DNA from 3 places in the Pseudoalteromonas sp. SIMBA_162 genome. Region 2 is predicted to be linked to each of the others. Evidence: predicted binding sites of a transcription regulator. Region 2 holds the regulator's gene; each other region holds the start of a gene.
The links. The regulator sigma-54, encoded in region 2, starts transcription at its own class of promoters, with help from an activator protein. The targets are predictions, from matches to a motif close to GTTGGCACGNNNNTNGNNT.

Region 1 (11,013 bases), on a different contig from region 2:
TTATTGAAAATAACTATGAGTCGGTTATGAGGCGCTATCGAGTGTTGCTTTAAGTGAAATTTCGGTATTAAGCAGCTTTGAGATAGGGCAGCCTTTTTTAGTTTGCTCACATAAGGCCTGAAACTGCTCATTAGCTATGTCACTAATACGTGCTTTTACTTCAAGTGCTATATGCGTCACTGCAAAGCCATCGCCTACTTCATCAAGGCTTACCGTTGCTTTGGTATCAATTTTATCGGCTGTAAAACCAGCATCACCTAATGCAAGCGACAGCGCCATGCTAAAACAGGCACTGTGTGCGGCACCTACTAGCTCCTCAGGGTTTGAGCCTGGCTCATCTTCAAAACGGGTATTAAAGCCGTACGGCTGTTTATCAAGTGCACCACTTTGCGTTGAAATACTGCCTTTGCCTGTTTTAATATCGCCAGACCAGGTTGAGTTTGCCGTTTTTTTAATCGTCATCATCTTCTCCTTGTTTAAATGTAAGTTTTTCAGATTAGGTAAGCGTTATTTACAAAAAGCTTAAATAAAACCGAAAAAACATTAATTTCAGATGATGTTGCAAAATAGACGCCAGTAAATTGCAATCACTTTTTATTTCGTTTACACCGCTCTGAGCAATAAATGACATTGTCCCAATCTCGTTGCCATTTTTTACGCCACGCAAACGGTTTATTACAGATAGGGCAAATTTTTTGCGGTAGGTTTAGTTTTTTATGCGCCATAGTTACTTAACCTGAGTGTTATTTTTAGCGGTGTTTTTATTTTTTACTTTGCTTGTGTTTGGTGTGATTGCAACATGCTTTCTAAGTATTTTCCCTATGGCACGTTTAACTTCAGGACGATCTCGGTATTGCCATAATCGCTCGCGGGCGTCTTTTGAGGCGAGTGTTAAATCAAGCATAGGCTCGGGGTAATCTTCACCCAGTTTAAAATCGTTAAAAAGCGCTTCCATTGGTGTTTGCTCCCACGGCTCGTGTAAATATTCAATAGGGAGCTTTTCAAGTTCAGGGCACCACTTTTTTATAAAGGCGCCTGTTGGGTCCTGATCTTCAGATTGCTTTATCGGGTTGTAATGGCGAATGGTATTAATACCCGTAACCGATGCCTGCATTTGAATTTGCGGATAATGAATACCTGGTTCAAAGTCTAAAAAATAATTAGCTAATGGAAAGCTTGCTTGCTGCCAGCTTATATTTAAATGGTGTGTTACAAAGCTCACCAACATAGCGCGCATTCTAAAGTTAATATAACCGGTGGCCTTTAAGCAGCGCATGCATGCATCTATTATAGGCACGCCTGTTTGCCCCTGCGCCCAGCGCTCAATGTCACGCTTTACATGTTTATCGGTACGATACGGAAATGAATGATAGCCCGGGTTTAATGCTTTAAACTCCATAGTGCATTCGCTTTCAAATTTTTGCATAAAGTGGCAATGCCAATGCAAACGAGATACAAAAGCAGCAAGCGGGCGCTTCCAACCTTTTTTATCGGGATGGTTTGAATGATAAACGTCAATCGCAGTTTGATAAACTTGCCTAAGGCTTATATTTCCCCATGCTAAATATGGCGATAGTCTAGAGCAATGGGTGCGGCTTAAGCTAGGGCTAGATATTCCTTTTTGATAGCCTTTACCGCGCTGGGTAAAAAAACTTTGCATAACTTCTCTTGCATGAAGCGGGCCGCCCTGCTGAAAATTGTCATCATCTTGAGTGTAAGTTTCAGGTAATTCTGGATTGTTATAATTTTTAAGTTTGACGGTATTAACATTCTTCCAATTGGGTATAGCAAGCGGAGCCTGCATTGTTTTTTGCCAGCGTTCGTTCCAATTGTCACGGTTTTTTTTACCACGAATAACAGCGCCTGTTGGCGATTCTTGCCAGTTAATATGGTTATGGTGGCACCAAGCTTTAATTGCTAAATCGCGTTCAAAGGTATTATTTAGCCCTATTTCTTGGTGGCTAAAAATATATGATATTTCAAACTGCTTATTAAGCCTTTGAAGCAGAGTTTGCATGTTCTCATTGAATATATACACCTTTGCATTAAAGCGCGCTAATTGAGAGTTTAAATCAACAATAGACTGGTACACAAAGCGCCAGTGTCGTTCATTATAATGTGCATCCTCAAGCAGAAGTGGTTCAAAGTTGTAAATTAGTAAGGTAGGTAGGCCAGTATCAAACGCACTTTTTAATGGCTGATGATCGCTTAGGCGTAAATCGCGTTTAAACCACACTATATTTATTTTTTCACGCATTTAATTTACGACTCTTAGCTTAAATTAGTATATTAATGTTCACGTTATTTGGTTTTTTATTGCGTTTGTATTTTCATTAACAGGTACTGTTTGCTACAAAAAACGCAATAAAATAAAAAGTTAAAGTTGTTAGTACGTAAAGGTTTTAAATTGCGATTTAGTTTTAATAAGAATAAGGAAAAATATGTTTTTAGATTTAACTAGTAATGCTGATCACAATGTATATTCATATTTAGTGGGCGGTATAAGCCCGCGCCCCATTGCATGGATCAGCACGTTAAGCGAAAAAGGGATTGCGAACATTGCCCCTTACTCATTTTTTACCGTAGCAAGCTGTAATCCCCCTGTATTAAGTGTTACTCAGGTAAATCCGCGTGTTCACGCTAACAAAGACACGTTAACTAATTTACTGGCTACTAAAGAGTGTGTGGTCAATATTGTTAGCCATAACTTAGTTAAACAAATGAACCAAAGCTGTGCCAATTACCCCAATAACGTGAGCGAGTTTGATGAAGTAAATATACAACAGGCGCCAAGTACATTAGTGAGCCCGCCAAGTGTAGAGGCTTCTAAAGTACGCTATGAATGTACCTTGCGTGATGTAATTACGGTTTCAGAAAAAGCCGGTGGCGGAAAAATGATGTTATTGGATATTGTTGGTATATGTGTTGATGATGAAATATTAGTAAACGGTTATATTGATCCTGCTCGATTAGAGGCTGTAGGGAAAATGGGTGGCGATTACTTTAGTACGACAAAAGATAAATTTGTTCTTAAGCGCCCTCAGTTATAGAATACGGACCTGATTTAAAAACATAAAAATAAAAGGACTTTTGATGCGTAAACTTATTGCTGCTGCATTGATCACTCTTATTAGCTTTAATACTCTCGCCGAACAAGATAAAAAATTGCCGATAGAAGCCTTTGCGGGCTTAAAAGACTTTAGCCAAGTAAAGCTTTCGCCTAATGGTGAAAACCTTGCCTTTGTAAGAAACAACAAAGGCACTTTAATTTTAATGGTAAAAAACTTTAAAACAGGTGTTATTACTCCTATTTTACAGTCTGACAACCAAACTGTATTTTTTGACTGGTATAGTTGGGCGAATGATGATGTTCTGTTGCTTGGTGCACGCCATATAAAGTACCAATTTGGTGGTGCTAAATATACTTCAACACTTATGTATGCTTATAACTTAACTAACGATAAAGGCATTAAGTTGGCTATGAGGGGAAATGCCGCTCGTGGCGAGAGACAGCCACAGTTTGCCGATAAAATTGTTAGTTTTTTACCTAAGCAAAAAAATAAAATTTTAGTGCAGGGTGACTTTAAAATAGCTAATACTCCTGCGGTATACGAGTTAGACCTAACCACATTGCGCAGAACGCAAATACAAAGGCCTCGTAATAATGTTACAGCGTGGTTTTCCGACAGACAAGGCAATGTGCGAATCGCTAAAATAATGGACGATACTCAATTTACTTATGAATTACTTAACGCTGAGACCGGAGACTGGGACACGTTATTTGATTACGAAGTATTTAGTGAGCAAAGTATTTCTATATTAGGGTTTGATAAAAACCCTAACCTTTTATATATCTCGGCTTTGCACAACAGGCGAGATGCATTGTTTAGACTTAACCTAACTACTAAAGAGCGCGAGTTAATTTACAGTAATGATAAATACGACTTTGATGGTTCTATTTTTTATTCTAGCAAAACAGGTGAGGTTGCAGGCTTTACTGATTCTCATTTAGAGGACGGGGTAAACTACTGGGATGCAGATTTAGATAAATTGTACCGTTCGCTACGTGCATCGCTCGCTAAAGATGAGTACGATCTTGACATTGTAAGCACCACCGAAGACCAACAAAAGTATATTGTTTACTTTACCTCAGACAGCACCTCTGGCATGTACCTTCTTGGCGATAGAACTAAAAATGAATTGTCTTTACTTGCTCATGCTTATCCGCAAATTGATGAAACAGTATACGGCGGTAAAGAACGCATTAGTTACAAAGCGAGAGATGGATTAACCATTGAAGGTTATTTAACGTTGCCTGTAGGGTATAAAAAGGGCGACAAATTACCCACTATAATATTTCCGCATGGTGGTCCAATGGCGCGAGATTACGCTAACTTTGATTATTGGACTGCATTATTGGCTTATCATGGTTACGCTGTATTACAGCCAAACTTTAGAGGCTCAAGCGGATATGGTTATGAGTTTTTAATGCAATCTATTCAGGGTTTTGGTTTAGCCATGCAAGACGATTTACAAGATGGCGCCAATTGGCTTATTGAACAAGGTATTGCACAACCTGAAAAAATTTGTATTGGTGGCGCAAGTTATGGTGGTTATGCAGCGTTAATGGCGGTTGTTAAGCACCCTGAAACATTTAAATGTGCTGCCAGTTTTGCAGGCGTAAGTGATTTAGAACACCTTGTTTTTAAAGCGCGTTACTTTACCAATAAAGAAATAGTCAGAAAACAGTTTGGTACAGACGACGATATGCTAGAAGCTAACTCTCCTGTAACGTATGCAAAGCAGATTAACCGACCTATATTATTGGTTCATGGCAGTGATGACAGTGTAGTGCCTGTTTACCATAGTCGGGAAATGGAAGATGAATTAGACGATGAAAATAAAGACGTTACTTATATTGAGTTAGAAGATGGCGATCATTATTTATCGCATCAAGCACATCGCGTTAAAACGCTGCAGGCTTTTTTAGATTTTTTTGATAAACATTTAAAAAACTAAACAATACAAAGGCGACTTAGGTCGCCTTTTTTGTACAATTTTTTAAGTAGGTGCACATTGTTTGCACGTTTAGTTGTTAAACTTATTTAAATATGGCCAAGTTATAAATGGCGGTTTAATTTTTAGGTGAACGCTTCCCAATGAAAATTCACAATAAACTTTTTTTAATTTTGTTTAGCTTTACCTTTAGCATTATTGCGGGGCTGGTGGTGCTCATACAATGGAGCATAGGCCAAGGTGTTATTGATTATGTGAATGCAAAAGAAATAAAAGCACTTGAGCCGCTTGTTACAAAGCTCGCAAAGCAATATGAAAGCAGTGCCTCGTGGGACGAAGTCATCCGTGACAATAAAAGTTTTAGACGCCTTGTTGAAGCCGAGTTACAAAGCAGCCAATTTTCTGAATTTGCAGAGCGCCCAAGTCCTAGAGGCCGGTCAATGAGGCCACCACCACCTGAACGCGGTCGTTTTGATATGAAAGGCCCTCCCAGACCAAACGATATTGCTCATTACGCGTTACTTGATAAAAATAAGCAACCGATAAGAGGGCGTTATCTCGATGAACTCACCTATATCAATACGCCAATTACTGTTAACAATATAGTCATTGGTTATTTAGCTGTTTCAAAAAGAGATAATTTAGTTGATGGCTACGAGCTTGATTTTTTAGAACAGCAAACAGACTACTTATGGTTTATTGCTATAGCTGCTGCGTTATTTACGTTGCTGTTAACTTTTTTACTATCACGGCATTTAGTAAGCCCGGTAAAAAAAATAGCAACCGGGATGCATCAGCTTACGCAAGGTCACTTCACTACTAAGCTGACTCTTGATAGAAAAGACGAATTAGGCCAATTAAGTGAAGATTTTAATACACTGGCCTTTACACTAGCTAAAGATGAGCAAGTACGTAAACGGTGGTTAGCTAATATTTCTCACGAATTAAGAACACCAATGAGTATTTTGCTGGGTGAACTTGAAGCAATGTTACTTGGGGTACGTGAGCCTAATACCAAAAATATTAGTTCAGCTAATGATGAGGCGATGCATTTAAAGCGCCTAATAGATGATTTACATATGCTAAATAGTGCCGAATTAGGGGGGATGCATTACACCATGCAGCCAACCGATTTAACAATACTGTTAAATACAATCGAGCAAAAATATCAGGTTATATTTGAGCAGCATACAATCAAACTTTATCTATTAAATAGTGCTCAATACGCCAATGTTGAGGCTGATAAAACACGGCTACTGCAGTTGTTTGATAATATTTTAATGAATGCAGTTCATTATGCTCAGTGCACGACTATTTCAATAACTGCTAAAAACATAAGTAAAAAAGGGCAGTCATTTATTGAGCTGAGTATTGAGGATAATGGGGTTGGGGTAGAGTCTTCACATTTAGCGCATTTGTTTGAATACCTGTATCGAGTTGATGGTGCGCGTAACCGCCAAGAAGGTGGTTCAGGCCTTGGTTTATCAATCTGTAAACATATAGTTGAAGGTCATAATGGTGAGATAGTCGCAGAAAAAGCGGACCTAGGTGGTTTAGCTATTATTATACGCCTGCCAACCATTTAACAATGTTTAAACCTAATCTTTAAATTGCCTACTTTATTAAGTGGTTTGAATTTACGTTACGAATAGAGGTGCCAATGAGTGAACACATTTTGATAGTTGAAGATGAAGAAAAATTATCTAATCTAATGAGTGATTTTTTAATGAATCATCATTTTAATACTCATCAAATACACCATGGGAATGACGTACTTCCATGGCTTGAAATTAATAGGCCAAGCCTTATTTTGCTAGACGTAATGTTACCAGGTCAAAGCGGAATCGAATTATGTAAAGCGATTAGGCGTTTTTCTAATGTGCCTATTATTATGGTATCGGCCAAAGTGGAAGAAATAGATCGCTTGCTAGGGCTTGAGTTAGGCGCAGATGATTATATTTGTAAACCGTTTAGTTACGCAGAGTTGGTTGCGCGGGTAAAAGCTATTTTAAGGCGTCTCAACGTTTCAGCAGTACAAACATCGGTAATGCAATTAGATGAAACCACCTATAAAGTAAAATACCAAGATAACGACATTGAGCTAACTAACTTTGAGTTTCAGTTGTTTAAACCTTTGTTTAATAACCCGAGTAGAATTTATTCACGAGATAGCTTAATGGATACCATGTACACCGATCAGCGTATTGTGAGTCATAGAACGATTGACAGCCACATAAAAAAATTGCGTAAAAAGCTGGATGAATTAACTAAAACAGAGAGTGTGATTCAATCTGTTTATGGGGTAGGTTATCGCTTTGTACACCCGCAATAAGGGAACAAAGCGATTAACAAAAACGTTGGCGTTTTATTCTTCGTCTGAAAAGTTAATGCGCGCTAGTCGCTCTTGCTCTTCATCGGCTGCAGCTTGTATCTCGTCTAGTACTGAATCAACGTCTGCTTCTTCGCTGTCATCTTCAAATTCACCGGTGAGTATAGAATTAGGTGTAAGTTTTGCCTCTTCAAATAGCGCCCACATTTCTTTAGCGTATTGGGTATTTAACAACTCAGGTGCAAACTCACTATAGTAACGACGCATGTTGTTTACGTCACGAGCAAACATGGCTTCAGCGCTATTGTTAGCAGACGCATTTACAGCTTGCGGTAAATCAATAATCACAGGGCCTTTATCGTCAACAAGCACGTTAAACTCTGATAAGTCTCCATGAATAATACCCGCGCACAGCATAAGCATAATGTAATGCATCATCAGTGTATGTTGTTTTATAGCTTCCTCTTTACTCATACTTACATGGCCTAGCTGCGGCGCAACATCGCCTTCGCTGTCAGACACAAGCTCCATAAGTAAAACACCATCAACACAAAAATATGTATCGGGTACACGCACACCGGCTCTAGCTAAACGAGAAAGAGCATCAACCTCAGCATTTTGCCAAATTTCTTCTTCTAACTGGCGCCCGTAACTTGAGCGTTTTCCCATTGCGCGAGCTTGGCGACCACCGCGAACTTTTCGGCCTTCTTGGTATTGTGCGGCTTTTTTAAAACTGCGTTTAACAGCATCTTTATAAACCTTTGCACACCGAATGTGTTCACCACAGCGAACTACAAATACATCGGCTTCTTTACCGCTCATTAGTCGGCTAAGTACTTCGTCAATTAAACCGTCATCGATAAGGGGTTGTAAGCGTTTTGGTGTTTTCACAGCTTGCCTGCTAAGTGGAGTTGGTTATTAATCATTATTTAAGAAAGTGCTCTGTAATTAGTTGTTTTATATGCTCAAGCAGTATATCAGCTTTGAGAATTAAGGGCAGTATTACGCGCATTTACACATGCTTGCGTTAGCTTATCTGCTGATTGTAAATTGAGCAACCAGAACGCCCTAGAACACATCAATTTTTTAAATTATTTAATACTTCCTTATTATTTGCACATTTTTTGCGTTTTTAAGGTGTAAGTTTACGGTATCAACACGCCCTAAATATAAGGTTATTACTATGAAGCATTTAACATCAACGGCAATGATTGTATTACTTAGCATTGTTTTTTCGGCCAATATTGCTGCAAAAGGAAGTAATAACAAACCGCCTAAGCCAGACTTTTCAACTCTCGACACCGATGGCAATGGTGCAATTAGTTTTGATGAATTTAATACTAAAAAGCCACCTCACGGTGACGCTCAGACTATTTTTGATGAAATTGATGCTGACGGTAATGGGGAAATCAGCGAGCAAGAATTAAGTGAACATAAACCACCTCGTCGTGAACGTTGAAAGGAAACTTACATGATCAATTCAATAAACAATAACGCTACTAATTTTATGCCGCAGCAAAAAAGCCAAGCTGTATCGCTAACATCAGAACAAAGTGATTTTGTAAAAGAAACGCTAGCGCAATTTGATCCCGAAAACTTAACCTCTGAAGATGCAAAGAGCATTCAAGCTGCGTTTGAAGAGCAGGGTATTTCACCCACTAAAGAGCTAGCAGAATTAATGAGCGAGCTTGAATTTGATGCTAAAAGTATTGGTGATGCTGGCCGACCTGAAGGGCAAAGACCGCCTCCACCGCCACAAAATTCACTAGAGCAAGTGAATACAGAAGATGTAGTAAGTTACCTTGATGAATTACTCGAGCAGTATTCAAGCCAAATAAACGATGAAGATAAAGACGCTATACTATCGGCTGTTCAAGAAAAGTTTGGCTTGTCTGAATCTGATTCGTTACTCAGTATTAAAGCGTAAATATGTGTAAAAGCTGACACAAAAAGCCCAGTAATACTGGGCTTTTTGTGTAGGTGGTTAGTTTAAGCGGGTTTTAATTTTACTGGTGCCATCTTCTTCGGTAAATTTAAATACAAAGTCTTTTTTACCGTCTTGGTTAATGTCAACTAACAAAATATCTTTACTTTTTTTAGGTAGGGTTAATTTTATTTTTTTACGCTTTTTGTTCAGCAAATTGTTCTCTTCGCCGTAGTAAACATAGAGCGTTTTTTTGCTGTATTTATATACCGCATCAGTTTTGTCATCCCCGTTTATATCGCCTATGTATAAGGGTGGGGTTGCATCGCCATTGCTCATATTTATTTCCATCTCAAGGTCAATTTCTATACTTGATTTACTAGCAAATGAGCCATCGGTTTGTTGCTTATAAATATTCATTTCTACATCTACGTCAGTTTTACCACCGCCCATAGCCATAGAGGCAATAGTGCCAAGGCCAATGTCTAAGTCCATTGTTTGCAGGTCTATTAAGCCATCGTTATTAAAGTCTGTTTCAAATACAAGCTGACTAGGGCCGCTGGTATTTAACAATTTAATAGGTGTTTGACTGAACCCTGTTTTATTACCTAAGTAAAGGTTATGCGCTATGTCAATATCGAGCGAATCCATACCTTCCACTGGTTTATATTGCTTGGTAATAAAGTCTAAATAGCCATCGTTGTTTATATCAAGAAGCTGCTTTATTTTGCGTTTTTCACCGTTACTAAGCTCGCCCAACTCAATATTAAAATTAACGTCAGCCATGGCTTTGTTGTAACCATTAGTATTTGCGTAAAGCACATCGGCGCCTTTTTTATTTAAAAACACTAAGTCATTTAGGCCGTCGTGATTAAAATCCGTAATTGTAGGTTGGTTATTAATATCAACCTCAAGGGTGAGACCATCTTTTGAAAAGTCACCAGTAAACTGCGTCTTTTTTTCAAAAGTATGAGGGGTAAATTGGCCGTTGTTAGTTTGAATATAAAGGGTTGTTTGGTTTAAGTCTGGGAGCAAAATATCACTCAGGCCATCTTTGTTGGCATCAATGATAAAGTTTATTTTTTCAAACTCTGTTACTTCTAACTGGTTTATTACTGATGTATATGCAAATAAAAGTGAAGGTTTTTCTTTATCCGCTTTGTAAATGCCGTCACTTGCTACCACAAGCGCTTGCTTATCATTTGTATTCGCAAGTGTTGCCACGTCAAAACCAATTGCATTGTCAGGCAGAACGAGCTGAGAGTTTTGTGCTGATAGTAAATCAATGCGCTCTAGCTGCTTAAGCTCTTTGTTAAAAGCAAATAATGTTGTCGAGTCGGTTGTTACTAACCCTTCAGTGGTTTTAATCGACATGGTTTGCGCTAATAAAGTACTAGGCGCAAGCAATATAAGTAATGCACTAAACGGTTTTAACATGGTAAATCCCTTTGTATAGTTTTAAGTAGGCGAATATTTGACTGTTTTCAGCCTACGGCAAAAACTAACGTAAGGGTGTAAGTAATTGTAATAAAATGTTTATGCTAGTTAGCTTAATTAACCTAAGCGCTGAACATATTTGCTAAAGATAGGTTTATTGTCCAGAGTGCAGTTTAATCAACTAAGTTGTTTTAGGTATTAGTGCAAGTTGGTATGGTTAGGGTTACTCTATTTTAGGTAAAAATAATGCACTAATGGCGCCACAAAACCCAAGCAGGCTGTAGAGCAAAATAAGTTCAGCGGTAGA
Region 2 (11,013 bases):
TTAAATGATGAGCAAATTGCCTACATTGGCGATGATGGCCCAGACATGCCAGTAATGGAGTTAGTAGGGTTTGCTGTTGCAGTAAATGACGCCCATCCGCTAATAAAACGTTTAGCGCATTATACAACAAAAATGCTAGGTGGCTTTGGTGCAGTGAGAGAACTTACCGACCTACTAATGCTTGAAAATAACAAACCTTTGACCACAAAAGGGACTAGTTCATGAATGCAGCGCGCATAATATTAAGCGTTTTATTCATCAGCTGTATGGTTTGGCTTTGGTACCCTTATTTCACACAAGTAAATTTACCACAACAAACCGAAGCAGACATAATTGCAAAGCCCGATTACACAGCCATAGAGCTAAAACAAACAGCGTATGACGAAAATGGGAAAATCAGCCATAAAGTAACGGCAGCGCGAATGGAGCTATATCAAGAATTAGGGTTTACCTTTTTTGATAAACCTATTTTTACGCTATACAACGACAAACAAACATGGCGAATTAACGCTAATGAAGCAACATTATACGAAGGCAGACAATTAATATTAGAAGGTAACGTTGTTGCTAGTAATTTAACTGATAACGCAATGATAGATAAAATTAATGCTGATAACATTCAGGTAGATATAAAATTACTAACGATGCAATCAGAGCAGCCTGTCATTGTTACAGGGCCCAATTTAAAAATCACCGGTAAAGGCTTAGAAGCCGATTTAAAAACCGAAGTGATAAAATTAATTAACCATACGCGAACTATTTATTATGACCAATAAACTATCAACACTCTTTATTATTCCAACATTTTTACTTGCATTAGGTACTAATGCCGCTGAACCAACAGCGCCAATTTCTGCAAATCAAATTTCGATTAGTGCGGATAAACAAGAGGGTCAACTAAAAGAAAACGTAGGTATCTTCGAAAAAAATGTTGAAATTATTCATGGCGACAGAAAAATTACCGCAGACCGCCTTGAGGTTCACAAGCGCGATGAGCTAGGCGACAACAAGCAATTGTTAATTGCCACAGGTACGCCTGCATATTTTGAAGAAAAACAAGCCGACGGCACAATAATGAGCGCCAGCGCTAATGAAGTTAGGTACGATGTTTCAACGCGTTTTTTAACATTAATTGGAGATGCAGAGATATCTCAAGCTGGGCAAAAAATGAATGCAAAAAGCATTACCTACGATATAGAACAGCAGCTTATTAGCGCCGAAAAAGATGAAAGTTCAACAGACCGTGTACACACTATCTTAGTGCCTGTGGAGCCTAAAAAAAATGACAAAGGCCAACCATGAGTACATTAAAAGCAGAGCTACTAGCCAAAAGCTACAAAGGCCGTGAAGTTGTAAAAAATGTGGGCTTAGAAGTTAAAGCTGGAAGTATTGTAGGCTTGCTTGGGCCAAACGGCGCAGGTAAAACAACAACCTTTTACATGATTGTAGGCTTAGTCCCTAGCGACAAAGGCAAAATATCTATCGATGATAACGATATTACGCTTTTACCTATGCACAGTCGTGCTAGATTAGGCATTGGCTACTTACCACAAGAGTCGTCTATATTTAGAAAATTAACAGTGTATCAAAACTTAATGGCTATTTTAGAAACTCGAAAGGAGCTCACTAAGCAAGCCAGAGAAGATACATTAAATAATCTATTGGATGAATTTAGCATTCAACACATTCGCGATAGCAAAGGTATGGCATTATCGGGCGGAGAACGTCGCCGAGTAGAGATTGCACGTGCTTTAGCCGCAGATCCAAAGTTTATTTTGCTAGACGAACCATTTGCCGGTGTTGACCCTATCTCAGTATTAGATATTAAAAAAATTATTGAACACCTGAAAAACCGTGGGATTGGCGTATTAATAACAGACCACAATGTAAGAGAAACCCTTGATGTTTGCGAAAAAGCCTACATTGTTTCTCATGGGGAACTGATTGCTTCTGGTACCCCTGAACACGTATTAAATGATAAAACTGTACGCGATGTATATTTAGGCGAGCAATTTAGGCTGTAACATTTACGCCTTATTTATAAGCATCTGCTAGTATTAATTATAACAACTTAAAAGGATTGTTAGAGATACATGAGGCAATCACTACAGCTGCGCATGGGCCAGCAACTTACAATGACACCTCAGTTGCAACAAGCTATTCGCTTGCTGCAATTAAGTACATTGGATCTTCAGCAAGAAATACAAGAAGCGCTCGACAGCAACCCATTACTTGAGGTTGAGGAGCAAGACTATGCCGATGATCTTGCGGGCAAAAATGAGCAAAAAGCAGATAATGATGAAGTTACAGTAACCGTATCTGCAGATGAAGCCCCTAGCGAGTATGAACAAGACAGTGGTGAAGCGCTTGCTAAAGATACCGTAAGTGACGACATGGCAATGGATGTTAGCTGGGATGAGTATATGAGTGCAGCCCCTGCATCATCTTCAGGCCCAATGCCTGAAGATGAGTCTATATATCAGGGCGCATCAACTGAAACGCTTCACGAATACTTAATGTGGCAATTACAATTAACGCCATTTAGCCCTACAGATGAAGCCATCGCTATTGCTATTGTAGAAGCGGTGGATGATTCAGGCATACTGACACTCAGCTGCGAAGAGATTTTAGAGAGCTTTAATCAAGATAACGACGATGACGTTGAGGTTGAACTTGACGAAATAGAAGCGGTTTTAAAGCGCATTCAGCTATTTGACCCAGTGGGTATTGCGGCACGTAGCTTACAAGAGTGCTTGTGTATTCAGTTAAATCAATTTGATAAAGGCACGCCTTTTATTGATGAAACAAAAATGATTTTAACAGAGCACATTGATTTGTTAGCTGCTCGTGACTACCGTACATTAATGAAAAAAACGAAGCTCAAAGAAGATGAGCTTAAAGAAATAATGACACTTATTCATACTCTCAACCCTAAGCCTGCAGACACAATAGTACGAGAAGAGTCTGAGTATGTAATACCTGATGTGTCAGTTAAAAAAATTAAAGGCCGCTGGATTGTAGAGTTAAACCCAGACAGCATGCCAAAAATTCGTGTAAACAGCCAATATGCAGCGATGTCGCGTACAGTTAAATCAAGCGGCGACAGTCAATTTATTCGCTCACATTTACAAGAAGCTAAATGGTTTATAAAAAGCTTAGAAAGTAGAAATGATACACTTTTAAAAGTAACTAACTGTATTGTTAAACAACAACAGGGCTTTTTTGAACACGGCCCAGAAGCCATGAAACCGATGGTTTTAAATGATGTTGCCGAAATGGTAGAAATGCACGAATCAACAATTTCGCGCGTAACTACGCAAAAGTATATGCACACACCGCGTGGAATATTTGAGCTTAAATACTTTTTCTCAAGCCACGTAAGTACCGAAAATGGTGGAGAATGTTCATCTACGGCAATACGTGCACTTATTAAAAAATTAATCGCAGCAGAAAACTCAGCAAAACCATTGAGTGATAGCAAAATTGCGGATATATTGGCTGAGCAAGGAATTAAAGTAGCGAGACGTACAATCGCAAAATATCGCGAATCTCTGGCTATTCCACCGTCAAATCAGCGAAAGAGCCTGATTTAAGACGCTAAACAAAGAGGGTAATGCTTATGCAACTAAATTTAACTGGTCGTCATGTAGAACTAACTGATTCATTAAGAGACTATATAAATACCAAATTTGCGAAGCTAGAAAGGCACTCTGATCATATTAATAATGTTCATGTCATTCTTGATATAGAAAAATTAAATCAAAAAGCAGAAGCAACTATTCATGTAAGTGGTGCTGAATTATTCGCATCCACTGAACATCAAGATATGTATGCAGCTATTGATTCATTGATTGACAAGCTTGACCGTCAAGTAATTAAACACAAAGAGAAGCTTGCTCGACACTAATATGATGAAATTAAGTTCACTTATATGCCAGGACTGCAGTAAAGCTGCGGTCCTTTTTAATAGTAAAAAAAGAATTTTAGAGTTTATTAGCGAGCTGGCTCACGATAAATTACCGTATTTATCTCAACAGGATATTTTGGGCGCTTTATTAACCCGCGAAAAGCTAGGCAGCACAGGGATAGGAAGAGGTATTGCTATTCCACATGGCCGAATGAGCGGCGCACAAGAACCTTTAGCATTGGTGTTAGTAAGTGAAACACCGATTAATTTTGATGCTATAGACAACCGCCCTGTTGATATTTTTGTTGCACTCATCGTACCTGAAGGCGATAACCAACAGCATTTAAAGACGCTAGCAACGATAGCTGATAAACTAAAAAATAAAGAATTTTGTAAGCAGCTTCGCTGTGCTAAATCGGATGCTGAGTTGTATCAAATTATTGTTGACCAATCGTAACAAATTTAAAGGGTGATTAATGGAGTTGATTATCATAAGTGGCCGTTCTGGTTCTGGTAAGTCGGTTGCTTTACGCGTTGTTGAAGATCTAGGTTATTATTGCGTAGATAACATTCCAGTAAATTTATTACCTTCTTTGGTAAGAAGCGTTTCTGATAACTACGATAAAATTGCCGTTAGTATAGATGTGCGAAATTTACCAAAAGAGCAAGATGAGTTTAATCACATCATCGAATACTTACCGGGTTTTACAAAACCAACGCTGTTCTACTTAGACAGTGAAGATCAAACCCTTATTAAACGCTTTTCTGAAACCAGACGCTTACACCCTTTATCAATAGATTCACTTCCGCTTGATTTAGCCATAAAAAAAGAAAAAGAACTTCTCGATGTGCTAATTACGCGCGCCGATTACATGATCGATACCAGTGAGCTAAGCGTTCATCAACTTGCTGAATCAATTCGCGAAAAAATATTAGGTAAAAAAGACAAGCAGCTAATTGTTACATTTGAATCTTTTGGTTTTAAACATGGCATTCCTAAAGAAGCAGATTACGTATTTGATGCGCGTTTTTTACCTAACCCGCATTGGGAGCCTGAACTAAAACCACTTAATGGCCTAGACCAACCAGTAAAAGATTATTTGGCTAGCCACAGCATAGTTCAAAAATTTACATGGCAAATACAAACCTTTGTACAAACATGGCTACCACACCTAGAGCGAAATAACAGAAGCTATTTAACTATTGCGATTGGCTGTACTGGCGGGCAACATCGCTCTGTATATTTAGCGCAAACAATTGGCGAAAGCTTTGCAGTTACGCATCCCAATGTAAAAATACGTCACAGAGAACAAGAAAAGTAATTTTACAAAACTAATAACCTGTTCAGCTTTGATAGAGTAATGTATGCGTATAGAAGACACTTTTTTAATACAAAATAAATTAGGACTGCATGCCAGAGCCGCGACTGTATTAGCCCAACTCGCTGTAAAATTTGATGCTTCAATCACCTTATTTCAAGATGATAAAGAAGCTGCTGGTGACAGTGTATTAGCACTAATGCTACTTGAAAGTAGCCAAGGTAAAGAAGTTAAAGTGGTATGTGAAGGGCCTGATGCAGAGCAAGCTTTAAATGCAATTGGAGAACTTATTTCGCAACGATTTAACGAACAAGAGTAACGTTAATTTTTAACATTTAAATAAAATAACTATAATCAAAATAACTGGCTGCTAGGTCGTACTCCCCCACCCATTAGGTAACAGTTACAGTATAAATAAAGGACGCCAATGCCCGAAGCTTTTGAACAAGACTACCCACTACAACAACTAAAACAAGTGACCAAGTCACTTAATAGTGGTCAGTTTGTTCAAGTTAGGCGCATGCTCGCAAAAACAGCGCCATGTGATACTGCGTTATTATTAGAATCATCTCCACACAAAATTCGTCGCTTGCTATGGCAGTTAGTTGATCCTGATGTTCAAGGTGATGTACTCGAAGAATTATCAGAAGACGTGCGCCTGGGTATTATTGCCCAAATGGAGCCTGAGCACATTGCTGCTGCCACTGAAGACATGGGTCACGATGACCTAGGTGAAGTATTACGTAGTTTGCCTGACACCGTTTACCAAGACGTTGTTAGCGCCATGGACACCCAAGATAGAGAGCGCGCAACACAAGCGCTATCTTATCAAGAGCGTTCTGCTGGTGCACTTATGAACACCGATACGGTAACTATTCGCCCAGATGTGACCATTGATGTCGTACTACGTTATATTCGACTTCGCGGAGAGTTACCTGAAGGCACTGATGACCTGTATGTGGTTGATAAACATAACTGCTTTATTGGTGCTTTATCGCTGAGTACATTGCTAACTAATCCACCAGAAAAAATTGTTCGCGATTTAATGGATGAAGAATGTGAGTCAATTCCAATTTCAATGGATGAAAGTGAAGTCGCACAACTGTTTGAGCGCCATAATTGGATCTCGGCCCCAGTTGTTGATGACAACGATCAGCTACTTGGTCGTGTCACGATCGATGATATTGTTGACGTAATTCGTGAAGACGCCGAACATAGTTTACTGAGTTTGGCGGGCCTTGATGATGAAGAAGATACCTTTGCCCCTGTCTTAAAAAGCTCTAAAAAACGCTCAGTATGGTTAGGAGTTAACTTATTAACTGCGCTTGCGGCCGCCTTTGTAGCCAGTTTTTTTGAAAGCACACTCGATATTTTACCCATTTTAGCAGTGCTTAATGGCATCGTTCCTTCTATGGGCGGTGTTGCTGGTAGTCAATCTCTTACACTTGTTATTCGTGGTATAGCTGTTGGTCATATAAATCAAACCAACCAACGCTTTTTAATGATGAAAGAACTCGCTATTGGAGCACTCAATGGCATTTTGTGGTCATTGTTGATTGCGGGTGTCATTGCACTTTGGCAGTGGGACTTTATGCTCGGCGGCGTACTCGCTTTTGCCATGTTTATGAACTTAGTTGTGGCAGGTGTTGCTGGTGCAAGTATTCCAATTTTACTTAAAAAAATGAATATAGACCCTGCACTTGCAGGCAGTGTAGTGCTAACAACAGTCACCGATATAGTGGGTATTTTTGCCTTTTTAGGCACCGCCACTTGGTTGTTAATATAAATTTAAAATCCGCTATAAAAAACGCGCAGTTAATTTATAGCTGCGCGTTTTTTAATGTCTCGGTAAAAACTATCTGGCTTTGTGCCTATTTCCACCCACTTTAGGTTTTGTATTAGCCTTTTTAAATTGGCTAAATCCCGTATGACGTGTAAGCGCTGGGCGAGCCCCTTTACGGCCTTTATTAACGGTTTTACCCGCTTTTTCATCACGGCCTTCTTCTGGCACTAAACAGTTTGGCCCTTTGCCAATTAAGTTGGCTTTACCCATTTTGCGAAGTGCTTCACGTATCATTGGCCAGCCCGATGCATCATGGTAGCGCAAAATAGCTTTGTGTAATCTGCGCTGGCGTGCTCCTTTTGGCACTGGCACTACTTCACTATTATTCTTGATATTACGCAGTGAGTTCATCTCTGTATGGTAAATAGTGGTCGCATTGGCCATTGGAGATGGATAAAAGTTTTGCACTTGATCCAACTTAAAGTCGTTAGACTTAAGCCATAAAGCCATGTTTACCATATCTTCGTCTTTAGTTCCTGGGTGCGCAGAAATAAAATACGGAATTAAATACTGCTTTTTACCCGCTTCTTTCGAGTACTTATCAAATAATTCTTTAAATTGATCGTAAGCCCCCATACCTGGCTTCATCATTTTTGATAATGGACCGTCTTCAGTATGCTCTGGCGCTATTTTTAGATAGCCGCCCACATGATGTGTCACCAGCTCTTTAACATAGCGAGGATCGCGTACAGCAAGGTCATAGCGAACGCCCGAAGCGATAAGAACTTTTTTAATGCCTTTTACATCACGTGCTTTTTTGTATAAGTCGATTGTTGGCGTGTGATCCGTGTCCATATGCTTACAAATATCAGGGTATACGCACGATAAGCGTCGGCAGGTACTTTCTGCTTTTTTGCTTGTACAACGTAATTTGTACATGTTGGCCGTTGGCCCACCTAAATCGGAAATAACGCCAGTAAAACCAGGCACTTTATCTCTGATCTGTTCAATTTCTTCAATAATGGACTCTTGCGAGCGGCTTTGAATAATACGCCCTTCGTGCTCTGTAATCGAACAGAATGAACACCCACCAAAGCAGCCACGCATAATATTCACCGACGTTTTTATCATGTCGTAAGCAGGTATTTTAGCGTCGCCATAACGTGGATGAGGAATTCGTTGATAAGGTAATCCAAATACCGCATCCATTTCATGTGTTTCTAAAGGATAAGCCGGTGGGTTAACCCAAATAGAGCGATCGCCATGACGCTGAAATAAAGCTCTTGCACAACCTGGGTTAGTTTCTTGGTGTAATATCCTTGAGGCATGCGCGTATAAAGGTTTGTTAACACTTACTTGCTCGTAGGCTGGAAGTTTAACATACGTTTTTTCCCATGGCTTAGGGCGCGCTGGCTGCACTGTAATAGGCTTTGCAGCTTCTGCTTTTAAATCAATACCAGCTTGTTTAAACTCAGACTTGCTACAGCCAACATCATCGGCTCCGTAAGGGTTTGGAATGGGGTCTATTTTACCTATTTTATCAATAGCTGTTGAATCACTCCCCCGCCAGCCCGGCAAAGGTTCTTTACGAATCACAGCGGTACCACGAATGTCTTGAATCGTATCCATCGTTTCACCACCGGCAATACGGTGGGCAACTTCTACTAATGGGCGCTCAGCATTTCCGTAAATCAATATATCGGCTTTTGAGTCAAACAAAATGCTACGGCGCACTTTTTCTTGCCAATAATCATAATGGGCTATCCTGCGAAGGCTGGCCTCAATACCGCCAATAACAATAGGAATACCTTTGTATGCTTCACGACACTTCTGAGAGTAAATCATCACCGCTCGATCCGGGCGTTTACCACCTACGTTGTCTGGTGTATAAGCATCATCGTGGCGCATACGCTTTTCAGCTGTGTAACGGTTAATCATTGAGTCCATGTTACCAGCAGTTACACCAAAAAATAGGTTTGGCCTGCCAAGCTCCATAAATGCGTCTTTTGTATCCCATTTGGGCTGAGCAATAATACCTACTCTAAAACCTTGCGCTTCGAGCACACGTCCGATTACTGCCATCCCAAAGCTTGGGTGGTCAACATACGCATCACCACTAATTATTATTATGTCGCAGCTATCCCAGCCAAGTGCATCCATTTCTTCGCGTGATGTAGGTAAAAATGGTGCAGTGCCGTAACACTCAGCCCAATACTTGGGGTAAGAGAATAAGGCGCGCTTAGCTTTGAGTGTGCTCATAAATGTGACCGTAGAATAACAAAAGGCGCAAATTATACATCATAGACTTGTTTATATATACAACATTACAACGTATGAAATACCTTTAACACTAAGCCTATAACTATCTATGTTTTTCGTTTACTAATGAACTCTAATAACTTGTTTTCAGGCATAGGTTTAGCATACATAAACCCTTGTACTTCATCGCATCCTAAGTCTTTTAAAAACTTAGCTTGTTCCTGCGTTTCAACACCCTCTGCTATTGTTTTTAAACCTAACTTTGCACCTAACGATATTACTAATCCAGCAACGGCACCGGTATCACCATTATTAAGATCTTTAATAAACGACCTATCAATCTTTAGTCTATCGATAGGAAGGCTTTGTATATAACTTAATGAAGAAAACCCTGTGCCAAAGTCATCAATAGCAACTTCAATACCCAACGCCTTAAGCTCCCTCAGAGTATTAATAACCGTGTCTAATTCATCCATTACTACGCTTTCAGTGACTTCAAGCTCAATGTTTTTTGGGTCCACACCGTATTTTAGTAAGGTATTTTTTACTGTTTGCGCATACCCTTTAACTTTAAATTGCGGAACCGACACGTTAACAGCAATACATATTTCAGTTCCTTCATTTTCTAATCGCTTTTGCTGTTGGCACGCTTGCTCTAACACCCACTGCCCTATATCAACGATGAGTCCAGCGTCTTCAGCTAAAGGTATGAACACTGCGGGTGAAATGTAGGTGCCATTTTCCAACGGCCAGCGTAAAAGAGCTTCGCAACCAATTAATGACAAATCATCAAACGATAACTGCGGTTGGTACCATACTTCGAGCTTCCCTCTGGCAAAATCATGGCGCAGCTGTCTAATTAAACCTAATCGCCACTCCATTTTTTCTTGCATATCAATACTGTAATAAACACCTTCCTTGTGCTTTATTTTTTTAGCATGATTTAAAGCAATATAAGCCACTTTTAATGTTTCTAAACCAGAGCCTTGAAAGTCTTGCTGTTGGCATAAGCCAATTCTAAAATCGATGGGTAACACATGTTCCGCAGCAGAAAACGACGGACTTAACTTTTCATTAAAATCAGTTAAAACAAATTCACTTTTTGGGATTAAAAAACCAAATACATCAGCACCTACACGAGAGAGTAATTGAGCTGTGGGGACAATTGCTCTCAAACGCTCAACAATAGCAATAAGTAGCTTATTACCTACATCTTGCCCTAAGCCATCATTTATATCTGAGAAGTTAATAACGTCTAACAAAACAAACACATATTTGTTTTCACTGACGTTTTGAAAATCATCTATGCGCTCAATAAAATCAGTTCTATTTGAAATACCAGTGAGTAGGTCTTTATAAGCTGCATCTCTTAGCTTTACAAACAACCGTATATTATCGAGCGCAATACTAATATTAGTTAAAAATATTTCAGCAAACTGCAGTTGAATATCTGTCGGTGCTCCACCACTCTCAATATATAAAGCAGCTTTGCGGTGCTTACTTTTTAAAATAAAGGTGATGCTGTTATCTGTATATTGATGAGTGAGTTGTCCAAAACAGGCCTCAACCTGAGATAACGCAGTTTGGTTAACATTAACTAATTTTTCACCAAAATATTCTTCGTACTTTTCACACCCGCCCAGAACCTGAATAAAATTTTCACCATCAAGCTTGGTACAAATTAATCCGTTAGATTTACAACCTAAAATAACCCCCATAAATTCAAGTGCTTTATTGCACAATAC
Region 3 (11,013 bases), on a different contig from region 2:
TTTAGCCATTTGTACTTCCTTAGTCTTCTACCTTGCCTCCGGCAGCTTCAATAGCTTCGCGTGCACCCTTAGAGGCTTTAAGACCTTTAAGTGTAACAGCGCGTGAAACTTCACCAGATTTAACAACTTTAACGAAAAGAACGTTCTTTTTAACTAGACCAGCTGCTTGTAACGCGCTTAGGTCTACCACATCGCCTTCAACTTTAGCGATTTCAAAAAGGTTAACTTCTGCAGATACTAACGATTTGCGTGAAGTGAAACCAAATTTAGGTAGACGACGTTGCATAGGCATTTGACCGCCTTCAAAACCAACGCGTACTTTACCGCCAGAACGTGACTTTTGACCTTTGTGACCACGGCCACCAGTCTTACCAAGACCAGAACCGATACCACGACCAACACGTTTAGGGGCAGTTTTTGAACCTGCAGCAGGTGAAAGTGTATTCAAATGCATGAAATTAACCCTCTACCTTAACCATGTAAGAAACCTTGTTTATCATACCACGTACACATGCTGTGTCTTCTAACTCAACAGTGTGATTGATACGACGTAAACCAAGACCGCGTAATGTAGCTTTATGCTTCGGTAAACGACCGATAGAGCTTTTTACTTGTGTTACTTTTACAGTTTGATTAGCCATGGTTACCCCAGTATTTCTTCTACGCGAAGGCCACGTTTTGCAGCGATAGACTGTGGAGAATTCATATTCTCAAGAGCCGAAATCGTTGCACGTACTACGTTGATTGGGTTAGTAGAACCGTAACATTTAGATAGTACGTTCTGAACACCAGTCACTTCTAGTACTGCACGCATAGCACCACCTGCGATGATACCAGTACCTTCAGAGGCTGGTTTCATGAACACTAGTGAGCCAGCATGACGTCCCTTAACAGGATGCTGTAATGTATTGCCATTTAGGTCTACATTGATCATGTTGCGACGTGCTTTTTCCATTGCTTTTTGAATAGCAGCTGGAACTTCACGTGCTTTACCATAACCAAAACCTACTTTACCTGCGCCGTCACCAACTACAGTTAGTGCAGTAAAGCTAAAGATACGACCACCTTTAACTACTTTAGACACACGGTTTACCGCGATTAGCTTTTCAGCTAGATCAGGCTGTTGTTGCTTTGCTTCTACGTTAGCCATTGTCTACTCCTAGAATTGCAAACCGGCTTCACGCGCAGCATCAGCTAGCGCCTTCACACGGCCGTGATATTTAAAGCCACTGCGATCAAAAGCAATCTTTTCGATGCCTTTGTCAGCCGCACGTTCAGCAACCGCTTTGCCAACTGCTTGCGCAGCTTCAACGTTACCGGTGCCTTTAACTGTTTCGCTAATAGCCTTCTCAACAGTAGAAGCAGCAGCCAGTACATTACCCTCAGCATTAATTACTTGAGCGTAAATGTGACGTGGCGTGCGGTGGATAACAAGACGCGTTGTGCCTTGTTCAATATAATTTCTACGAGTGCGTTTAGCACGACGTAGACGAGCTGTTTTTTTATCCATCGTCTTACCTTACTTCTTCTTAGCCTCTTTACGGCGTACATTCTCATCTGAATAGCGAACACCTTTACCTTTATAAGGCTCAGGTTTACGGTATGCACGAATGTTAGCAGCTGTTTGACCAACTAACTGCTTATCTACGCCCTTAACTAGAACTTCTGTTTGGCTTGGAGTTTCAATCGTAATTCCTTCAGGAACTGCGAAATTAACTGGGTGTGAGAAACCAAGTGTTAAGTCTAAAACTTTACCCTTAGCTGCAGCACGGTAACCAACGCCTACTAACTGAAGTTTCTTCTCGTAACCTTCATGCGTACCAACAACCATGTTGTTGATTAGAGCGCGAGCAGTACCTGCTTGTGCCCATGCATTTGCTACGCCTTCACGAGGTAAAGTTGTAATAACGTTGTCGTTAACTTGTACTTCAACTGCGTCGTTGATAGTACGAGTAAGTTCACCGTTTTTGCCTTTAACTGTGATTTCCTGGCCTTTCAATGTAACTTCTACACCGGCAGGAACATTAATTGGTGCCTTTGCTATGCGAGACATAGTTCCCCTCCGATTAAGCTACAAAGCCAATGATTTCACCACCAACACCAGCACTACGTGCTGCGCGGTCTGTCATTAGGCCTTTAGAAGTTGATACGATAGCGATACCAAGACCACCCATTACCTTCGGTAATTCGTCACGTTTCTTGTAGATACGTAAACCAGGGCGACTTACACGCTGGATATTTTCAATTACAGCTTTGCCTTCGAAGTACTTCAACTCGATAGAAAGCTCAGGTTTAACTTCACCGTTAACTGCGTAGTCTACGATGTAACCTTCGTCTTTTAGTACTTTAGCTAATGCTACTTTCAGCTTTGAAGTTGGCATCGTTACAGATACTTTCTTCGCTGATTGACCGTTACGGATACGTGTGAACAAATCCGCGATAGGATCTTGCAAGCTCATAGTCTTACTCCCATGATTCTATTACCAGCTAGCCTTTTTAAGGCCAGGAATTTCACCGCGCATAGCTGCTTCGCGAACTTTAATACGGCTCATGCCGAATTTGCGAAGGAAACCATGTGGGCGGCCCGTAATGTTACAACGATTACGTTGACGTGCAGGGCTAGAATCACGAGGTAAAGCTTGTAGCTTAAGTACCGCGTCCCAACGATCATCTTCAGATGTATTAACATCACTGATGATAGCTTTTAGTGCAGCACGCTTTTCAGCATACTGAGCAACTAGTTTTGTGCGCTTTGCTTCGCGCGCTTTCATAGAATTCTTTGCCATAACCCTACCCTTATTTCTTAAATGGGAAGTTAAACGCTTCTAACAACGCACGGCCTTCCTCATCAGATTTCGCAGAAGTAGTGATAGTGATATCCATACCGCGTACACGGTCTACTTTATCGTAATCGATTTCTGGGAAGATGATTTGTTCACGTACGCCCATGCTGTAGTTACCACGTCCATCAAAAGACTTAGCACTTACGCCACGGAAGTCACGAATACGTGGGATAGCGATTGATACCAAACGCTCAAAAAAGTCCCACATACGCTCGCCGCGTAGGGTTACTTTACAACCAATTGGGTAGCCTTCACGCACTTTAAAGCCAGCAACAGATTTACGTGCTTTAGTGATTAAAGGTTTCTGACCAGAGATTGCAGTTAAATCAGCTACAGCGTGATCTAAAATTTTCTTGTCAGCTAGGGCTTCGCCCACGCCCATATTTAATGTGATCTTTTCGATCTGAGGGACTTGCATGACAGAGCTGAAACCAAACTTCTCTTGAAGCTCAGCAACTACTTTGTCTTTATATACTTCATGCAGTTTCGCCATCATTCTACTCCAACTATTAGATAGTTTTACCAGTAGATTTAAAGATACGTAATTTCTTACCATCTTCAATCTTGAAACCTACACGATCTGCTTTACTCGTTTCCGAGTTGAAGATCGCAACGTTTGATGCGTCCATAGACGCTTCTTTCTCAACAATGCCGCCAGCTTGGTTCAATTGTGGAACCGGCTTTTGGTGTTTCTTGATCAAGTTTATGCCTTCGACAAAGATTCGACCAGATTCAGTAACAACTGAAAGCACTTTACCGCGCTTACCTTTGTCTTTACCTGCTAGTACGATTACTTCGTCACCACGACGGATTTTTGCTGCCATGATTGGCTCCTTACAGTACTTCTGGGGCTAGTGAAACGATTTTCATGAACTTGTCATTACGAAGTTCGCGAGTCACAGGGCCGAAAATACGTGTACCAATTGGCTGCAAGTTATCATTTAAGATAACAGCCGCGTTGCTGTCGAAACGGATCAGAGAACCATCTGGACGGCGAACACCTTTTCTGGTACGCACAACTACCGCGTTTTTAACATCACCTTTCTTCACTTTACCGCGAGGAATAGCTTCTTTTACAGAAACTTTAATGATGTCGCCAATCGCTGCGTAGCGACGGTGTGAACCACCAAGGACTTTTATACACTGCACTTTGCGAGCGCCGCTGTTATCAGCAACTTCCAGCTGAGTTTGCATTTGGATCATGTTAATGACCTCCGGTGTAGTAATTACAACGTGTCTTAAAATTGTTTAAAATCAAGACATTTCGATTAAATCCCACTCAAAAACAAACGAGTTGTCTCTTAAGGGCGGGCAATTGTACCAGCATTGAGCATGTAGCGATAGGTTATTTTTTAATTAATTTAAGGACTGAGGGGATTTTATTAACGTTGGTAAAGCTATGTGACTATTTTTTCAATGGTTATAAAATAAACAAGGCACTTAAAAAGTGCCTTGTTTATTTTACTAGTGGTTATTTAGCCAAATAGCCCCTTTAATTTATCTTTTACTTTATCTTTGGCTTTCTCTTTCGCTTTTTCTTTTGCGTCATCGAGTTTCTTTTTTGCTTCATCTTTTAAGGCATTACTTACATCAAGTTTAATTCCCACATCGTGAAATGGCCCTTTTATGCGTAACGGTATTTTAAAGCCTGTACTGTCATCGGTAGTGCCTTGACCTTCTATTGAATCTACAATCCCTGTTACCAAACGATAATCAACTTTAGTAAGAGGTAAATCCACATCTCCTTCACCGGAAATACGAATCAGAGGGCTAATTAGTGAAAGGTCAGTATTTCGTCCAACACCTTTAATAAAATTAAAGCTACCTGTAAGCGCAGAAAAATCTGTTTGTTCTGATTCTTCAAAGCCCGTATCTAGCCCTTCACTCACAGATCCAAGGTTACCCGTAATAAGCTCTTTGCCTTTGCGAACCATTTCAGCCACGTTTGCGCCTTTAACAGCACCATCGGCAAATTCAAAGCCAACCTTACCATTTAATGCATTAATAAAGGTTTTTTGACTTTGCCCAGTTGTGGTCAAATTCCAATTTAATGACCCTTTACCCATGAGCTTATCAAAGCCAGCTGCATCAGTGAGTAACGGTTGTGCGTCTATGTCGGCTAAATCAAAATTTGTGTTTATTTTATACGGCGTTTGCTGCGCATTTATGTTGATAACCCCTTTACCAGTGCCCTCATATGCTTTAAAGCTATCTAAGCTTAATTTAGCAACGCTGTTGTTTAAATCGACTGTAAATTGATTAGCACCTAGCTCAATATCGTTAGCTTTTAAACCGCTTGAGCGAATAACTACATTAGCATTAAGTGCATTTAATGCGCTTAAATCAATTTTAGTATCGTCCCAAACAATCGGCTGCGCGGCTTTAGGTTCTTCATTTTGCGGCGCTTGCTGTTTAGCGACAGCCTCTGGTAAGTAGGGATTCAAATCAAGCATACCTAGGTCTATATCAGCATTAACCGCTAGTTTATTGCTTAAGTTTACTTCACTTTTCCCTTTAATCTCTAATTCATCTAGGGTAGCAATCAGCTCTTCTAAGTTAAACGTATCATCCATGAGATGCATTTTACCGTTTACACTAAACGCATTAAATGCATTTTCTTTAGCGTTTAAGTCTACCCCTTGCCAAGTCGCTAGCTCTTTAACAGAGTCGCCACTTAGCGCTAACTCGCCTTTTATATCTTTACCTTGGCGAGCAATACTGCCGTTAAACGTAAGATCGACCAAGCGAGAGTCTACGCTTTGAGTAACCTCAAACGTCGCCCCTTCAATTGCCTTTGCAGGCGTATCAAGTTTTGCATCTAGTTCAAATCGCTCCTGCATATAGGTAATCCCCCCTTTAACTTCAAGGGTTTTACGTAATGAAGGAAGTAAAATAGCCAGCTCTAAATCGCTAATTTGCTGCTTGGCGCCCGTTTGACCATCTAGATATGTAAATGTACCGCCATAAATAGCGACCTCACCCAGCTCAATATCAAAGCTAGCAGGTAGCTTAATTGCCTCACCAGGCTCTGTTGGTTGCTCTGCTACAGCATCAAACAACTGCCAGTTAGCTTTACCATTTTTATCTGTCTCTAATAAAATATCTGGTTCGTTAATAACAAACTTATCAAGCTTAAACTCACCGCCAAATAACGAGAACCAAGGTATATGTACTGCCAGCTGCTGCATACTTGCCATATCAGCTCGCGAACCTGTTTGCATATTAGCAAAGTGGACATCATTCAACTCTAACTTTAGTGCAGGAAACACACTAAGCGTTTTGTCACCATTAATTGTTAGCGTTCTTCCCGTCGTTTTTTGAACTTCCTCTGATACTTTATTAAAAATGGTATCGGTAGGAATTAAAAAAGGCGCTGCGACAATTAAAGCAATACAGAGTAAGAGTATTACACCAAAAATTTTGAGTAAGGTTTTCATGTTCGTCCTTTAAGCGGTCAAATTATGTTTTTATCATAGCGAGTGTTAAGCCTAAAAGCATTGCTGTAGATAAAAAAAGATCATAAAAACAGTTTACTTATTTCATATGAATCGTTCCTGAAACATTTTGATACCTTTAGGTTACAAAAAATAATTGACTCATTGATACCCCAAGGTTACATTGATACCCAGAGGTTACAAGAAATCAAATACTATTACAGGATGAATACTATGAAACAGCAAAATATAAAAACAGAAGAACAATTCATGAGTCATGATATATGGATTAGTATAAGCGCTGGCGTAGTTTGTTTACTTCTCAGTGTTTACTCACTGATAAAACAAGACCAACATATTGAAGGGCTTTTAACTGTTGGAATGAGCGTTTTCTTTTATATAATTATAATAGCTATTTATATAACTAAAGCAGACTTCCCATTAAAAATGTATTTTAAATATGCATATAAAGATGAGTTTCTAAACAACATTGACATTAATGCCTATAAACATACAAGTTTTGCATTTGGACTTTGCCTTATCGCCGTTTTTTATAAAAGCGATGAAATACCTAGCGAGGTTTCGCATGCAACTATGGCAATACTTTATCTCAGTATCATGCTTTTGGTATATGGTGCTTCATTACTTTGGCAGAGCCGTGATTAGGAGTCAAAGTGCAAAATAACATAGCAAAATTTCGTAAAGAGGCAGGGCTTTCGCAGCAAGAACTTGCCGATGCTATAAGCGTATCGCGTAAAACAATAAGCACTGTAGAAACAAATCGATTTACGCCGTCGGTCATTATAGCGCTTAAAATTGCAGCTAACTTTAACATGCCCGTTGAAAGCCTCTTCATATTAGAAGAGGCTGATTAATAACCGAGCTGGTTAGATTAACCCCGATTTTAAACACCATAATAATGCAGCGCGCAGGACAGCGCTGTTGTTATTAGTGTATTTGAGCTAAAATAAGCAATGCTAATACATATATATAAATCCGGAGTATCTACAAGGCATGAAAAAACTGCTAATTTCACCGTCAAAAATGACACTAGGCGAGCAAGAAAATCAAATCTATCAGAACATTCTGAAACAATCTTCAGAATTAAGCCTTAACCTTATGGCCGTGAAAGTAGAAAACCATCCTGATGATTTTTTACCTTGGTGTTACGAGCTATTAAACGCAAGCAGAGACCGTATTAACTACGATTTACTTGAGCCGCAACAGCTACCTGTTCTGAAAAAACTGCATGATCAGCTTATTTCGGCTATCAGCTTTTTACAAGTTAAAACGCTTCGTGTAGCCCCTTGGCCTGTGGTAAGTGTATTTATAGAGCAACATAAAGATGTTATTGCACTTGATGAACAACTTCGTTTAGCAAGTTACGTAAAAAGTATTCGTGAGCAATCATTAAAAGACATGATCCCTGAAGACCTTCTTGCTTTTACTGGCAAGCATATGGCTTCACTTGATCCAAGCACTTACGATTTTGATGTTGAGTGGTTTGCATCAACTAAGAGTGCTAAAGTTTTCCACCAACTCATTGGTGATTTACCGGGTGCGTTTGATGAAGCACTGGCTAATATTCCTCTTGAAGGTGACATTACCCATTACGAGTACCAACAGTTTGTAGCTGCTTATAGCAAAATATTTACTGATAGCAGTGAAAAGCCAACTCTTGCTCCGGCAACACGACTACTTGCAATGCGTCGCCCTGATATTTTTACGCCAATTACAAATAGCCGTTTAGACGCATTATGCTCAGCGCTTGCGGTTACTAAACTCAAAAATAGTGATTTTGAGCGTTACTGGCAAGATATTGTAAAAGGCATTCAAGCTATGTCATGGTACAAAATGGCAAATGCTTCAAATGAACTAGAAGAGCAATTAGTGTCAATTAAAGCGCTTATTCCGTGCTTTTTTTACTACGCGGATAACAAAACACCAGATAGCTCTAACTATATTAAATTACTTAATAAACCAAAGCGTAGCACCACTAAAACGGGTAAAACACAACGCAGAGGTAAAGAGTCTGCTGAAATTTTAGTTGACCGCGCTTTGGCTGCCGATGATATTCCTGAGCATATTCGTAGCAAACGCGACTCAATAATCAGCGAAGTTCAAAAAGGCCGCAGTGTAAACGAAACAATTAGTCTAATGCGCACCATATTTGGCTAAATAATTCTAAACAAGCTGTACTTTCATGGTGCAGCTTGATTATTTTATGCACCAGCGATGTGCGATAAAATATTTCTTCCGCATAATCTAAAGCACCCACCCCAAACGCAAGCCATTGTTAATAAAACATAAAATTTAATTTTAAAACAAAATAAATCAAGCTGGCACACACAGTGCAATTCTATTCTCAGTTAAACAATAAAAACGCATAAATCAAAAGGCTACGGTACTTCATAATAAAAAGCCTTCCTATGCAAAAAATCATATAACGGGAAATGGAACATGTTAAAACTAAAAAAAACAATCGCTTTTAGCGCCGTGGCATTAATGGCTGCAACGTCACTTACATCAACAGCAGTAAATGCTGAAGTGTCTGCCAATGTAGCAGCTACTTCAAATTACTTATGGCGTGGACAAGAACAAACTGGCGGCGACGCTGCTATTTCTGGTGGTATTGATTACGCTGACGAATCTGGGTTTTATGCTGGTACATGGGTATCTAATGCATCTTGGGCTGACGAAATGACCTACGAGCTAGATTTTTACGCAGGCTTTGGTGGCGATATTAGCGAAGGTGTTAGTTACGATGTAGGTTACATTTATTATGCTTACCCAGACGCGGCATCAAGCGCAGATGCTGATTTTTCAGAAATTTACGGTAGCATCAGTGTTGAAGGCTTTACCTTTGGTGCATCAGTGCTTGCTACTTCTGCTGCAAGTGGCGACGGTACAGACTTTGGCGACTCACTTTATTTGACAGCTGATTACGGCTTTGCCGTAGGCAGCAATGGTACAGAAATGGCTTTACACATAGGTCATTATTCTGGCGATTTTATTGGTGACGAAGACATCATTGATTACGGTGTGTCTGTATCAAAAGATGGATTCACATTTGGCGTATCAGACACTGATATGGATGAGTCAGATGTAAAAGTTTACGTTGCTTACGCTGTAGACTTCAGCCTATAAACAAACATGTGTTACTTGCTGCAACTGAAGGGCCATTTGGCCCTTTTTTTTATACTAAGGCAAATTTGTTTAAGTATTCATGATTGTATAACTAGAAGGTAGGTTCTTACTATGTTAAGTTGAATTGGACTTTTCAAAGCTTAGGCTTTTGATTACTAAGGACAGTAAAAATGAAACATAAAGTGTTAATTACTATTTCTGTTATTGCAGTTAGTTTTGCGATTATCTTCACATTACATTACTCACCAGAGCCTAATCTATCGGTTCAACAATCAGCTATCGAATCCAACAAAAACATCCCAGTAATTGATATGAAGCCCATACAAACTTTATCTACAGGTAAAAACGTGTTGCCCATCACCGATAAAAGCAATTCAACAACACAAGAACAGTTAGATAAACCAGAGCAACAAGTCTTAACTGCTGAAGTATTTTCTGATGAGTTTGTCTCTACAGAAAATGGCAAAGAGTTTGTGTCAAAAAAAGCATTAGATGACGTATTTAAAAATGACACTTCACTATTACTGCAACGCATGTCTGATATTGAATACTCTGAAGTTGCCCAGATACGTAAAGATAAGTTAAACGAATTTATTATAAATGAATTAAAAGACGTTACCATTTTACAGCAAGACTTAGAGTGTGCAGGAAAGGTTTGCGCGATAGAACTTACTTATACGCAAAGTAGTAACCAAGCATCTATTGACACCCTTTCAAGCTTTTCTAAAAACTATTCTTTTCAGCAATTCACTGAAACCGAAAGTGGTGATAAAAAACTAAAAGCATTGTATATCGCAACAGATAACCCTAGCGGTCTGAGTTTATCTGATAGCTAATTAAATAAATGGCTGTATTTGCATTAGATACAGCCATAACAACGTGATTATTAAGCTCCACTCCTTATGGCTCAATCATATTAAAACCATCTGGCAACTATAGAGCTTAACAATACGTCTTTTATTAATTACTTTTATAATGCCACCCTTGTTAACAATCGGTTACAATTGAATAAAATTAGTACATACTTTTTCCTATATTATTAATCTATCCATTGGTATCAAGTGTTTACCAAATCACATATAGGTTATTAAGGAATAATAATGAAATCACCTAACGCATTTAGCGCCCTACTCGATATTTACATTAGTCCAAGCAAAGCTTTCAATGGTGTTGAGCACGCCAAAGGTTGGTCATGGCTTGCTTTTATAACAATATCTTTAGTTTCAATGGCGAGTATTTATATTTTTTATTCTACCGTTGATATGCAGTTTTTGATTAACGAGCAATTTGCAGCTGCAAGTGTTGATGCAACAATTGGCGAGCAAAAAATGATTCGCCAAAGCATTGAACAAAACGCCGGAATACAAGTATGGATTAGCATGATATCAATCGTATTAGGTACTGCAATCATAGCCGCGATAATGGCTGTGTATTATATGCTCATTGCTAAATTAGACCCAGAGTCAGAGCACAGCTATGGTGCTTGGTATGGTTTTACTATTTGGACAATAATGCCAAATGTTGTTCTGAGTTTAGGTACGATAGCGCTTGTACTTAGTGCAAGTACCGATCAAATATCTCAAACAGCA

Region 1: the regulator sigma-54 is predicted to act here: its motif matches at 8,457-8,475, upstream of R0J88_RS03135 (EF-hand domain-containing protein).
Region 3: the regulator sigma-54 is predicted to act here: its motif matches at 8,616-8,634, upstream of R0J88_RS13495 (TorF family putative porin).

The regions. Positions count from the first base shown of each region.
Region 1 covers NZ_JAWJBQ010000003.1:66,170-77,182, reverse strand. The annotation lists gene R0J88_RS03175 (OsmC family protein) at 25-462, opposite strand; gene R0J88_RS03170 (DUF2256 domain-containing protein) at 588-725, opposite strand; gene R0J88_RS03165 (deoxyribodipyrimidine photo-lyase/cryptochrome family protein) at 728-2,257, opposite strand; gene R0J88_RS03160 (flavin reductase family protein) at 2,442-3,050, shown strand; gene R0J88_RS03155 (prolyl oligopeptidase family serine peptidase) at 3,094-5,019, shown strand; gene R0J88_RS03150 (ATP-binding protein) at 5,160-6,602, shown strand; gene R0J88_RS03145 (response regulator) at 6,677-7,348, shown strand; gene R0J88_RS03140 (PA4780 family RIO1-like protein kinase) at 7,382-8,236, opposite strand; gene R0J88_RS03135 (EF-hand domain-containing protein) at 8,529-8,804, shown strand; gene R0J88_RS03130 (hypothetical protein) at 8,817-9,272, shown strand; gene R0J88_RS03125 (FG-GAP repeat domain-containing protein) at 9,330-10,706, opposite strand; gene R0J88_RS03120 (MFS transporter) at 10,930-11,013, opposite strand, start outside.
Region 2 covers NZ_JAWJBQ010000006.1:183,167-194,179, forward strand. The annotation lists gene kdsC (3-deoxy-manno-octulosonate-8-phosphatase KdsC) at 1-225, shown strand, start outside; gene lptC (LPS export ABC transporter periplasmic protein LptC) at 222-776, shown strand; gene lptA (lipopolysaccharide transport periplasmic protein LptA) at 766-1,302, shown strand; gene lptB (LPS export ABC transporter ATP-binding protein) at 1,299-2,024, shown strand; gene R0J88_RS06700 (RNA polymerase factor sigma-54) at 2,094-3,593, shown strand; gene hpf (ribosome hibernation promoting factor) at 3,620-3,907, shown strand; gene ptsN (PTS IIA-like nitrogen regulatory protein PtsN) at 3,912-4,364, shown strand; gene rapZ (RNase adapter RapZ) at 4,384-5,229, shown strand; gene R0J88_RS06720 (HPr family phosphocarrier protein) at 5,273-5,545, shown strand; gene mgtE (magnesium transporter) at 5,654-7,012, shown strand; gene R0J88_RS06730 (YgiQ family radical SAM protein) at 7,082-9,268, opposite strand; gene R0J88_RS06735 (EAL domain-containing protein) at 9,376-11,013, opposite strand, start outside.
Region 3 covers NZ_JAWJBQ010000017.1:104,349-115,361, reverse strand. The annotation lists gene secY (preprotein translocase subunit SecY) at 1-9, opposite strand, end outside; gene rplO (50S ribosomal protein L15) at 20-454, opposite strand; gene rpmD (50S ribosomal protein L30) at 459-641, opposite strand; gene rpsE (30S ribosomal protein S5) at 644-1,150, opposite strand; gene rplR (50S ribosomal protein L18) at 1,160-1,510, opposite strand; gene rplF (50S ribosomal protein L6) at 1,520-2,053, opposite strand; gene rpsH (30S ribosomal protein S8) at 2,067-2,459, opposite strand; gene rpsN (30S ribosomal protein S14) at 2,481-2,786, opposite strand; gene rplE (50S ribosomal protein L5) at 2,797-3,336, opposite strand; gene rplX (50S ribosomal protein L24) at 3,353-3,667, opposite strand; gene rplN (50S ribosomal protein L14) at 3,678-4,046, opposite strand; gene R0J88_RS13515 (AsmA family protein) at 4,319-6,280, opposite strand; gene R0J88_RS13510 (hypothetical protein) at 6,512-6,943, shown strand; gene R0J88_RS13505 (helix-turn-helix transcriptional regulator) at 6,952-7,152, shown strand; gene R0J88_RS13500 (hypothetical protein) at 7,292-8,455, shown strand; gene R0J88_RS13495 (TorF family putative porin) at 8,738-9,424, shown strand; gene R0J88_RS13490 (hypothetical protein) at 9,595-10,260, shown strand; gene R0J88_RS13485 (YIP1 family protein) at 10,525-11,013, shown strand, end outside.